One region of the Virgibacillus byunsanensis genome, then DNA from elsewhere that is predicted to be linked to it. Evidence: predicted binding sites of a transcription regulator. Region 1 holds the regulator's gene; the other holds the start of a gene.

Evidence for each region. Region 1 encodes LexA, which represses DNA repair genes until DNA is damaged. Its sites were predicted from a motif close to CGAACATATGTTCG; they were not measured.
Region 2: uvrB (excinuclease ABC subunit UvrB) is a predicted target of LexA. The motif match lies at 4,246-4,259, and genes of this name have one in related genera.

The regions. Positions count from the first base shown of each region.
Region 1 is NZ_JBHTKJ010000012.1:92,169-98,382, reverse strand. Features, by position in the region: gene hflX (GTPase HflX) at 1-305, shown strand, start outside; gene ACFQ3N_RS05685 (methionine gamma-lyase family protein) at 298-1,521, shown strand; gene ACFQ3N_RS05680 (MerR family transcriptional regulator) at 1,709-2,101, shown strand; gene glnA (type I glutamate--ammonia ligase) at 2,225-3,562, shown strand; gene lexA (transcriptional repressor LexA) at 3,650-4,273, opposite strand; gene ACFQ3N_RS05665 (YneB family resolvase-like protein) at 4,572-5,210, shown strand; gene ACFQ3N_RS05660 (DUF896 domain-containing protein) at 5,298-5,531, shown strand; gene tkt (transketolase) at 5,650-6,214, shown strand, end outside.
Region 2 is NZ_JBHTKJ010000026.1:75,315-81,528, reverse strand. Features, by position in the region: gene ACFQ3N_RS10745 (multicopper oxidase domain-containing protein) at 1-519, shown strand, start outside; gene ACFQ3N_RS10740 (YkoP family protein) at 710-1,249, shown strand; gene ACFQ3N_RS10735 (metallophosphoesterase) at 1,253-2,080, opposite strand; gene ACFQ3N_RS10730 (MGDG synthase family glycosyltransferase) at 2,182-3,318, shown strand; gene ACFQ3N_RS10725 (FixH family protein) at 3,352-4,098, opposite strand; gene uvrB (excinuclease ABC subunit UvrB) at 4,329-6,214, shown strand, end outside.

The DNA.
Region 1 (6,214 bases):
AGGATCTTATTAATGGCGATTTTATAGCCATGCAGCATCCATATATGGTCATAAGTGCTTTTGACCAATCAGATCTAAACCAGCTCATGTTTAAAATAGAATCTATTCTTAAGGAAGAGTGGGACTTTTATTCGGTTAAAATTGATCCCGAAGAAGGAAAAAACCTTGACCGACTTGCACGTGAAACTATTGTTACACAAAGGTATTTTGATGAAGAAGGTTCTACATATATAGTTAAAGGATACATGAGAAGTAGTCACCCGTTGAAAAGTTTATTAAAGGAGAAACCAAACAGTAATGATTGAAGAACTAGTAAAACAAGCAGATAGAGATTGTAGTGAACAACATAAACTGGTTAATCAAATAGTTGAACATAATCAGAAGCGTGTACTGGATTCATTTAAAAACAACAGAGTTAGTGATAGCCATTTTAATTCAACAACCGGTTATGGATATGACGATTTTGGACGAGATGTATTAGAAGCGGTATATGCTGACGTGTTCGGTGGCGAGGATGCTCTTGTACGACCACAAATTGTATCCGGAACACACGCTATTTCGACAACGCTTTTCGGTCTTTTACGTCCTCAAGATGAACTATTATATATTACAGGAAAACCTTATGATACCCTAGAGTCGGTTATAGGTAAAACAGGTGTTAATACGGGATCGCTACTAGATTACGATATAGTATATAACGAAGTAGAGTTAAGACAGGATGGTAGTGTTAATTACAGTGAGATAAGCAAGAACATATCTTTCAAAACAAAGGTCGTTGGGATCCAGCGATCTAAAGGATATGATGATCGACCATCATTTTCCATAAGTGATATGGAAAAAATGATAACGTTTGTTAAAGAAATAAATCCAGAAATTATAGTATTTGTAGATAACTGCTATGGTGAATTTGTTGAAAAGAGGGAACCATTACATATAGGAGCAGATATCATTGCTGGATCATTAATAAAAAATCCAGGTGGAGGGATTGTACGGGCTGGTGGATACATAGTAGGGAAGAAAGAACTCGTATTACAATGTGGACACAGACTTACCGCTCCTGGACTAGGAAAGGAAACTGGTGCAACATTACATATGTTGCAGGAAATGTTTCAAGGATTTTTTCTAGCTCCTCATGTCGTTGGAGAAGCATTAAAAGGGGCTATATTTACATCGAGACTATTGGAACTAATTGGTTATAATACATCACCTGGTTATAATACGACCCGAACAGATCTAATTCAATCCGTTACATTTCAAAATGCTGAACAAATGGTAGCATTTTGCCAAGTTATACAGCAGAATTCTCCCGTTAATTCATTCGTGACCCCTTATCCAAGTGAAATGCCAGGGTACACAGATGACGTTATTATGGCTGCAGGAACATTTATTCAGGGCGCAAGTTTAGAACTGACAGCAGATGGCCCTTTAAGAGAACCCTACACTGCCTTTGTGCAAGGGGGGTTAACATATGCCCATGTAAAAATTGCCTTGCAAGAAGCGATAAAACACCTGTTAGAATAGGTGAAAGATGAAGAGTTGGTTAACACAACTCTTTTTGCTTTACTTCTATGTCAACCTAATCAAGTACAAAAGGTTTTTGTTAAAAATACTTACGCCCCCATATATGTTAGGATAGTTAACATTGTTTTGACAAAGTAGTTAACATATTGTATACTTTAAAATATAATAAGGAAAGGGGTTATGCATGATGGACGATCAGGAGCGTCGTTCTATGCCCTTATTTTCAATAGGTATAGTTAAACAGCTTACAGAATTAACAGCCAGACAAATTCGATATTACGAAGAACATAAATTAGTGCATCCAGCTAGAACGAGTGGGAATCAACGATTGTTCTCTTTTAATGATGTAGATCGCCTACTTGAAATTAAAGATTTATTGGATAAAGGCATTAATATGGCCGGCATTAAACTCTTACTTATCAAAGAGGAACAACCTAGCAATACTTACACAGAAGAAGCTCCAGACCAAACATTAACTGATAAAGAATTACGTAAATTACTCAGAAATGAATTGATCCAAGCTGGTAGATTTGGAAAGTCAAGTCTAAGACAAGGAGAGCTATCAAGGTTTTTCCACTAGACCCGAACAGGTAAGAGATAGCGCTTTAACCTAAAAGGTTTTCTTATTCAGTCAAACAACTATATGTTTAATACTTTTTTAAGTGTTAATATAAATTTCCATTAAAAAATAGGAGGAGAATACATGAGTTCTACTTTAACTAAAGAACAGATTATGAAAATGATTGACGAAGAAAACGTACGTTTTATCCGTCTACAATTTACGGATATGCTAGGTACAATCAAGAATGTCGAGATTCCATTAAGTCAATTGGATAAAGCATTTGATAACAAGATGATGTTTGATGGATCATCTATTGAAGGGTTTGTTCGAATTGAAGAATCAGATATGTATCTACGTCCTGATTTAAGTACATTTGTTGTATTTCCTTGGACATCTGACAAAGGAAAAGTAGCACGCTTTATTTGTGATATTTATAATCCAGACGGTACACCGTTTGAAGGGTGTCCTCGTTATAACTTAAAACGTAACTTAGTGAAAATGGAGGAGCTTGGATTCTCTGCATTTAACATTGGGACAGAACCAGAATTCTTCTTGTTTAAATTAGACGAGAAAGGTGATCCTTCATTAGAATTAAATGATAGAGGCGGTTACTTTGACTTAGCACCTACCGACTTAGGTGAAAACTGTCGACGTGATATCGTTTTAGAGCTAGAAGAAATGGGATTTGAAATTGAGGCATCTCACCATGAAGTTGCACCTGGACAGCATGAAATAGATTTTAAGTATTCGGATGCAGTTAAACATGCTGATGATATTCAGACGTTTAAATTAGTTGTTAAAACAATTGCAAGGAAACACAATTTACATGCTACATTTATGCCAAAACCACTTTTTGGTGTTAATGGTTCTGGAATGCACGTAAATATGTCACTATTTAAAGATGGCGAGAATATGTTTTTTGATAAATCTGGTGAAATGGAGCTAAGTGATGTTGCATACCAATTTACTGCAGGAGTCATTAAACACGCAACAAATTTCACTGCAGTAACGAATCCAACTATTAATTCATATAAAAGACTCGTTCCTGGATACGAAGCACCTTGTTATGTGGCTTGGTCTGGAGCAAATAGAAGTCCATTGATTCGAATTCCTTATTCACGTGGTTTAAGTACACGAATTGAAGTGAGAAGTGTTGATCCATCAGCAAATCCATATATGGCGATGGCGGTATTATTAGCTTCAGGATTAGATGGGGTTGAAAACAAACTAACTCCTCCTACTCCAGTTGACCGAAATATTTACGTAATGGATCGTGCAGAGCGTGAGAAAAATGGTATTAAAGATTTACCTGCTACATTAATAGACGCTTTAGAAGAGATGCAAAAAGATAGTACCATTGTAAATGCACTAGGTGAACATTTATTTGAACACTTCATCGAAGCAAAGGAAATTGAATGGGATATGTTCCGTACAACTGTACACCCGTGGGAACGCGAACAATATCTAACTTCATATTAAAGCTTGAAGTTAAATAATTTAGTAATACTAAAGAACCCCTTGATAAAAAATATATCAAGGGGTTTCTTAATGTAAATCATAATCCGATTAATGAATGTTTCGATACAACCCTATCACTTTTCCAAGGATCGTTACATTTCGGTAAATCAATGGTTCCATTGTGGCGTTTTCTGGTTGCAGACGGATATGATCCTTCTCTTTGAAAAAGCGTTTTACAGTTGCTTCATCTTCCTCTGTCATTGCTACAACAATGTCACCGTTTTGTGCAGTATTCTGCTGCTTCACGATAACCATATCCCCATCCAGGATACCAGCTTCTATCATGCTTTCACCTTCAATAACAAGTACGAATACATTCTCATCTGGTCCTGCACTTGAGCTTGGTAAAGGAATAAATTCATCGATATTTTCAACTGCTGTTATTGGTATACCTGCTGTAACTTTACCGATTACTGGAGCATAGCGTGCTTCTTCTCTAGGTATGCTACTTCCCTCTGATAGATTAAGAACTTCAATCGCTCTTGGTTTAGTAGGATCTCTTCTTATGAATCCTTTACTTTCTAACCTTGATAAATGCCCGTGTACAGTAGAACTTGAAGCCAAACCAACAGCTTCAGCTATTTCTCTAACAGAAGGTGGATAACCTTTATGCGATACTTCCTCTTTAATGTAATCCAGTATTGTTTGTTGTCTTTTTGAAAGTTTTGTCATCTAGCGAACACCTCGCGCATAGGATTTATTAATGATAGTTTATCACTTGGTATATGAAAAAGCAAACATTCGTTCGCGAATCTGTTGACAAGATCATATGTTCGGTTTAGAATGATATCAGAGATGAACACGAACAAAAGTTCTTACTTTATTTGAAGGGGCTGATTTATATGTTTGAAAAAGTGACAAAAACGGATGTATTTTATTTAGTTTCTTTTGCATTGACGTTAGGATTTTTATATTTCACAATGATAACTAGCGCATAATATATGTGATTTTATAGTAAGGAGTAATTGGGTTGAATGCTATTATTTATTGTCGAGTAAGTACAGATAAAAAAGAACAAGAAACCTCATTAAAAAGACAAAGAGAAGAACTGACTGCTTTGGCAAGTAAAAACCAATTTACTGTTTTTGATTGTATTGAGGAACAGATGAGTGGTTATGAAATAGACCGGGAAGGTATTTTTAAAATGCTAGATTACTTTTCATCCGGTAAAGCAGACATCCTACTCATACAAGATGAGACACGACTAGGTCGCGGTAATACTAAAATTGCTTTATTTCATCAACTGCAGAAATTAAACATTACCATTTATACAGGTAGCCATGACGGAGAACTGGTATTATCTGAGTCAGATTCAATGGTTCTACAAATAGTAGGTATTGTAGAAGAATACCAGCGTAAGTTACATAACACGAAAATCAAACGAGGTATGAAAAAAGCAGTTGATAACGGATTTGATCCGACACAAAACTTTTCAAACAAGTTTAAAGCACCTGGAAGGGAACGAATTGAATTCCCAATTGAAGAAGTGGTACGATTAAGGGAAAATAAACTTTCTTTCGATGAGATTACAAAGACTCTTAATGGGCTAGGATTTTCTGTTTCCAAAGCAACTGTACACCGTCGTTTCCAGGAGTACCAAAATGCTTGAATATAACCAATAGAAAGCGTAATATAAAAAAGCAAGAACTGCACTTTAGTTCTTGCTTTTTCTATGTTTCAAAGGAGGATGAGCTAAATGATTTCTGAAGAAAAATTACAACGGATAAATATACTTGCCAAAAAAGCAAAAAACAGTGGTTTAACATCAAAAGAAAAAGAAGAGCAACAAGAGTTGAGACAAGAGTATCTAAAAAATGTAAGAAAGTCTTTTAAAAACCAATTTAAAACGATGACCGTAATGGATCCAGAAGGAAATGATGTAACTCCCAAAAAGGTTAGAGATATGCAAGAACGAAATAAGAAACATTAACTTGTTTTTCACTTTTTCAAGATGTTTCTGTTATTGCTTGTTACTAGCTATGTTTCATTATAGAATGAGAAAGGATACAGTAAGCCAGTAAGCCTTTAAAATTGAAAGGGGAATTTTCATGGTAAAAAACGTTGAACAACAATCAATTAATACAATACGTACACTATCAATTGATGCAATCGAAAATGCTAACTCTGGACACCCAGGTTTACCAATGGGTGCTGCTCCTATGGCGTATACGTTATGGACAGACTTTATGAATCACAATCCAAAACATTCAAAATGGTTTAATAGAGATCGATTCGTATTATCAGCAGGTCATGGTTCCATGCTGTTATACAGTTTACTGCATTTGTCCGGGTATGATGTAACGATTGATGACTTAAAGAATTTCCGTCAATGGGATTCTAGAACACCTGGGCATCCAGAAGTTCATCACACAGATGGTGTAGAGGCAACAACTGGACCATTAGGTCAAGGTTTAGCAATGTCTACTGGTATGGCTATGGCAGAGGCACATTTATCTGCTAAATATAACAAAGATGACATTTCCATCATTGATCATTATACGTATGCGCTTGTTAGTGATGGAGACTTAATGGAAGGTATATCACATGAATCAGCATCATTAGCAGGTCATTTAGGTTTAGGTAAACTTATTGCATTATATGATTCAAACGATA
Region 2 (6,214 bases), on a different contig from region 1:
ATTATCGTACAGCCTGATGAAGGTTATCCAACAGATGATGAAGTGGATAAAGAATATGTTGTGATTCAAAATGAATGGTATAAATATAACGACTTGGATGATATGACAAACAATGTACCATCTCAAGTAGTATTTTCTACAAAAGCATTACATGAGGATCAAGCTAATACAAACGGAACAGTAACAGCAGTAAAAAATGAACCGTTACTTGCAAAAGTCGGTGACAAAGTACGGATCTATGTGAACAATGTTGGACCAAATGAAGTAAGTAGCTTCCATGTTGTTGGAACTATCTTTGACGATGTATATATCGATGGTAACCCTGCAAACCATTTTGAGGGAATGCAAACGGTTATGTTACCAGCGAGTGGTGGAGCGGTTGTTGAATTCACAGTTAAAGAAGAAGGTGTCTATCCATTCGTAACACACCAATTCAACCACGCAACAAAAGGAGCAGTTGGATATGTTAAAGTAACAGCGGATGGTAAAGATGATGGTTCAGAAGTTAGCGGACATTAATTTAAAAGTAAATATTAAAATAAAAAAACAAGGCTTCTTCTGAATCTAAACAGGAGAAGCCTTTTTATCTTGTCTTATTTAGGCATTTGCGATTCTTAACAGAGGAAAATTTTCTAAAATATACCTTCTATAATTTGAGTCTCTTTTAACCAAACTAAAAAGGAAATAAAGTTAGAAAGAAAGGGATAGAATGAAAAGTTACTTGTTAGGTGTATGGAATGCTATTGACCCTGTATATTATAATCTTACTCGTTTACACTACGTACCAGATACAGAACAGCGCAATACGTTATTTCGCGTAAGACTTACGACATACAGAGGCGTATCAGTAGTACTAAGTGATGGTACATTAATAAAAAAAGGGGATTTATTAATAAAAATTCATTTGCATAATGTTCGAATGATTAATGAACTACAATCCACTACCAGTGAGGTCAAAAAGGCGGTATTCATTTACCATATGGTTAAACGTTCTTTGCCGCGGCTCGCTAATTATGTGGAAAGCAATTATGGAAATAAGAATATTAAAGGCATAATTGGTATTACTACTCTTTATAGAGGTGCTAGTCGACTGGGGTTTGAAGTGTTTCCTATTAAAAATAGGTATTATCGGTTTTTTAAAAAAAGTACCTTCATACCAATTAATCTTTTGGCAAATACAATAGATGATAGCACACCAGTGTATTTATTCATGTCCAAAAGTAATTTAGTAAAAAGGTACACGCTTTAATGTTTAACTAGCTTTTGTTTGGATAGAAAGGTCGTGAAAGGTAATTTCAGGTCTACTTCCTACACGGATATTTACGCCGGTTTGTCCTAGTCCTTCACTTATATAAAAAGGGGCGCTGTTATGCATATGCAAGCCTTTTATAATGTTTTTTTGTGCGAGCTTACCCATTTTTGCGAGATGATATGCTTTTGGATAACATATTTGACCTCCGTGAAAATGGCCTGCCATTAAATAATCAAATTTATATTCTGCCATATCAAGTACAACAGTTGGGTCATGGGTTAAGATAATATTCGTTCCCTGTTTTACTTGCTGGAATGACATGGAAACATCACTTCGGTTTGTACTGTAATCATCTATACCAATAATGTTTATGGTTTGTCCGTTTGCTGTTATTGTTTCACTCGAGTTTTGTAATACGGTGCAATTGTATTGTGTCAAAACATTTTTTAAGGTGTTTAAATCATTTTCCTTTAACACATAATCATGATTCCCTAAAACTGCATATATTCCATACTTTGGCTGAATGTCGTTTAATACTTTCAAATATGGAATCAATTTGGGGATACTACGTTTGCGATCCAGAAAATCTCCGGTTAGGGCGATTAAATCCACAGATTTGTTTTCTAGTTTTTTAGCCAATTGTTCGGGCTTTAGTGAAATATTTTCTAAATGCAAGTCTGAAAGATGCAGAATGGATAATGATTCTGTTGAACTAGTTACTGATTTTGACGCTATCTTTATATTATTTATCTTTATATCTTGTGTGTTTTTATAAGCTTTATAGATAAGAAAACCAATTATAACAATAGATAAAATTGTATAAATCATGTTAGTCTCTCCTCTCCGAATAGAGAGTATAACATGTATTTGTTGTCATTTCATTGGTAATTGAAGGATAAATCCAAAAGGAAACAGATGGAGATGGACGTATGAAAGAGATTCAAGTTAAGGAAGAGGCCTTGTTTTTACCATTTATGCAGATTCCATCAGGACATCATCATGTCGCAGATGCATTAATGTATGAGTTGCAAAACTGTAAAGATGAACTGTACTGTGACAAAGTTGATATATTATCATATAGCTATGGAAGAATCGAAAAGCTTGTATCGTCCACATATCTAACATGGATCAAACTTTTACCAGACGTTTATAATTGGCTTTATTATCAGTCAGCATATAAAAAGGTTTCTCGGCGGAATCGCAATCACCTCTATGAAACATTATTTATGTATTTCTTCAAACGACTGATGAATGAGAAGAACCCAACCATTCTATTTTGTACACATTGTCTGCCCTCAAATATCGCTGGTGTTTTGAAACAACAAGGAAAATTAAATAATATTGTTGTGAATGTTTATACTGATTTTTTTGTAAATCGTGTGTGGGGACTAGAAGGAATTGATTATCATTTTGCACCATCCTTACATGTGAAAGATCATTTGCTGGAACAAGGAGTACTTGAAAATCGTATTTATGTTACAGGAATCCCTGTTCATCCTGCCTTTAATGGAAACGAGATTAGTAACAAGAGCTATAGTACTAAGGAACAGCCAATTTCCGTTTTAGTTACAGGAGGGAATTTAGGGGTTGGAACTTTAGAGAAGTTAGTAACAAATACAGACGGTCAGGTTCACTATTATGTACTTTGTGGTACAAATGAGGCATTGTATCACCGGTTGTGTAATGAGGAGAATTCACTTGTCACACCACTGCCATATATCACTTCACGTATGAAAATGAATAGATTGTACGATAAGGTAGATGCAGTTATAACAAAGCCAGGAGGGGTCACCATAAGTGAATGTTTAAAGAAAGGTAAGCCCACTTTTGTTTATAATCCTCTTCCTGGACAAGAAAGAATAAATGTGGAGCAATTGGAACAATTAGGCGTCATCATGCCATTAGACAAAGATAGCGATGTAGAACAGCAAGTGTTACGTTATTTTCAGGATAGCGCAAAGCAAAATTATTTGAATCAAAAAATACAAGTCTATAATCAAAGCCTAGAAAGTAAATCAATAACGACCATACTAGAAGAAATCATAAATAAAAAAATAAAACATTAGCAATTATTCTGCTAATGTTTTATTGATTTTCGCTTAGTTCACATGAAAAGTAAATTCTTTATGGTCATGAATATCTTCTTTTTTTACATGTACATTAACAACATAATCAACGCGCTCATCAAAGGTAACCTCAGCTACGTATTGGCCGGGGGAGTTTTCGTTTGCTTCTATCCAATTATGTTCTTCTGCTCCTTCATGCCAAATTTCTAGTGAAATAGTTGCAGACTCAAGGGCCTGGTCTTCATGTTGTAACTCTACGGTTAAATCATAGGAATCACCAACAGTTATATTTTCTGGTTGATGAAGCTGGATCGATACATGGGAATCGCTGTGATCACTATCGTCATCGTGTTCGGATTCTGCTTCTGCAGATGGCTCCACATCACCTACTCGTACTTCCTTTTGTGGCATGGCGTGCATTCCCCGTGCAGTAACATGGGATTGAACCATGTATATACCTTCTTTAGAAAATGCCTTTTCAATTGCATAGACACCATTTCCTTCATGTTTTGCTTCGATCATTTCGCTTTCATCTTTTTCAGTGTCTTTCCATATTTCAAAATCAACTTCATCAGCATCTTCAACAGGGTTATCAGCTTGAGTAACGGTTGCCGAGAAAACGGTCAATTCGTCGGCATTTACTTGTTCAGGAGCTTCTAATTGAACATCAATTGCTTGAACAGCATCCTCATTGTTACCACTACTGGAGTCTTCTTCTTGACCACAAGCTGATAAAACAACGATAATAATGAATAAAAATAGGTATGATATATTTTTCATAGATATGTTCCTTTCAAATAATAGTAAGAGCTAACTTGATTATAGGATAGAGAGCAAACGGAAACAATGTTAATCCTGTGAAACCTTTGTGAATGATTTTTCATATAAATAAACGGGTAGTAGTAAATAAATTCTAATCAAAACAATCGAATATTTGTTCGTATCTATGTTAAACTATATAAATAATTATGATAAACTATTAAGTAGGAAGATGAACGGAGGCTTGCCTTGTGATAAATCAGTTTGAACTTGTGGCGCAATACGAGCCACGGGGAGACCAACCAAATGCAATAAAAGAAATAGTAGATAAAGTTCAATCGGGGCAGCGGCATCAAACATTACTTGGAGCAACCGGTACAGGAAAAACGTTTACGATGTCCAATGTTGTTACAGAAATAAATAGACCAACACTTGTGATTGCACATAACAAAACCCTGGCAGGACAGCTGTATAGTGAGTTTAAAGAGTTTTTTCCAAATAATGCTGTTGAATACTTTGTTAGTTATTATGACTACTATCAACCAGAAGCATACGTGCCATCAAGCGATACATTTATTGAAAAAGATGCAAGCATAAACGATGAAATTGATAAACTTCGACACTCAGCAACATCATCTTTATTTGAACGACGTGATGTATTAATTGTTGCAAGTGTGTCTTGTATATATGGGTTAGGTTCACCAGAAGAATATCGTAGTCAAGTACTATCTTTAAGAATGGGAATGGAAAAGGATCGTGATCAGTTATTACGCGATCTCGTGGATATTCAATACGCGCGAAATGATATAAACTTTCAGCGTGGTACGTTTCGTGTACGTGGGGATTCGGTAGAAATTATCCCTGCATCTCGTGAAGAACACTGCATCCGGATTGAGTTTTTTGGAGATGAAATCGATCGGATACGAGAAGTAGATGCATTAACTGGTGAAATTGTGGGTGACCGTGAGCATATTGCCATTTTCCCAGCATCACACTTTGTTACACGTGAGGAAAAGTTAAAAAAAGCAATTGTTAATATTGAGAAGGAATTAGAAGAACGTCTAAAAGAATTGCGTGATGAGAATAAACTTCTAGAGGCACAACGATTAGAACAGCGTACAAATTATGATATTGAAATGATGAAGGAAATGGGATTTTGCTCTGGAATTGAGAACTATTCGAGACATTTAACATTTCGAGAAGCTGGGTCAACCCCATACACACTACTGGATTTCTTTCCAGATGATTTCTTAGTAGTTGTCGATGAATCACATGTTACACTACCACAGATTCGAGGCATGTATAATGGTGATAAAGCTCGAAAGCAAGTGTTGGTTGATCATGGTTTTCGATTGCCATCAGCAATGGATAATCGCCCCTTGAAATTTGATGAATTTGAAAAGAAAACCAACCAACTTGTGTATGTTTCTGCAACTCCTGGACCATACGAGTTAGAACATACTCCTGATATGACAGAGCAAATTATACGTCCAACAGGGTTGTTGGATCCTAAGATTGATATAAGGAAAATTGATGGTCAAATTGATAATTTAATCGGTGAAATTAATAAGCGTTCTGCTTGTAATGAACGCGTTCTTGTTACGACATTAACGAAAAAAATGTCAGAGGATTTAACCGATTATTTAAAAGAAATAGGGATCAAGGTGGCATACTTACATTCTGAGATTAAAACATTGGAACGAATTGAAATAATTCGTGACTTACGTGTAGGAAAGTATGACGTACTTATTGGAATTAATCTATTACGGGAAGGTTTAGATATTCCAGAAGTTTCACTAGTTGCGATCCTTGATGCGGACAAAGAAGGATTCTTACGATCAGAACGTTCCCTTATACAGACCATGGGACGTGCAGCACGAAATGAAAACGGTGAAGTTGTCATGTATGCTGATCGGATCACTAACTCGATGCAAGTGGCAATTGATGAAACAACACGTCGCCGTGAAATACAACATGCATTTAATGAAAAACATGAAATTAAACCAACTACTATTAAAAAAGATGTACGTGATGTAATTCGTGCTACTGTAGCTGCTGAGGACCAGGACGGTACCGAAGAGAAGACAAAGAGTCTTGCAAAGCTAACGAAAAAAGAAAAATCAAAAGTAATCAAACA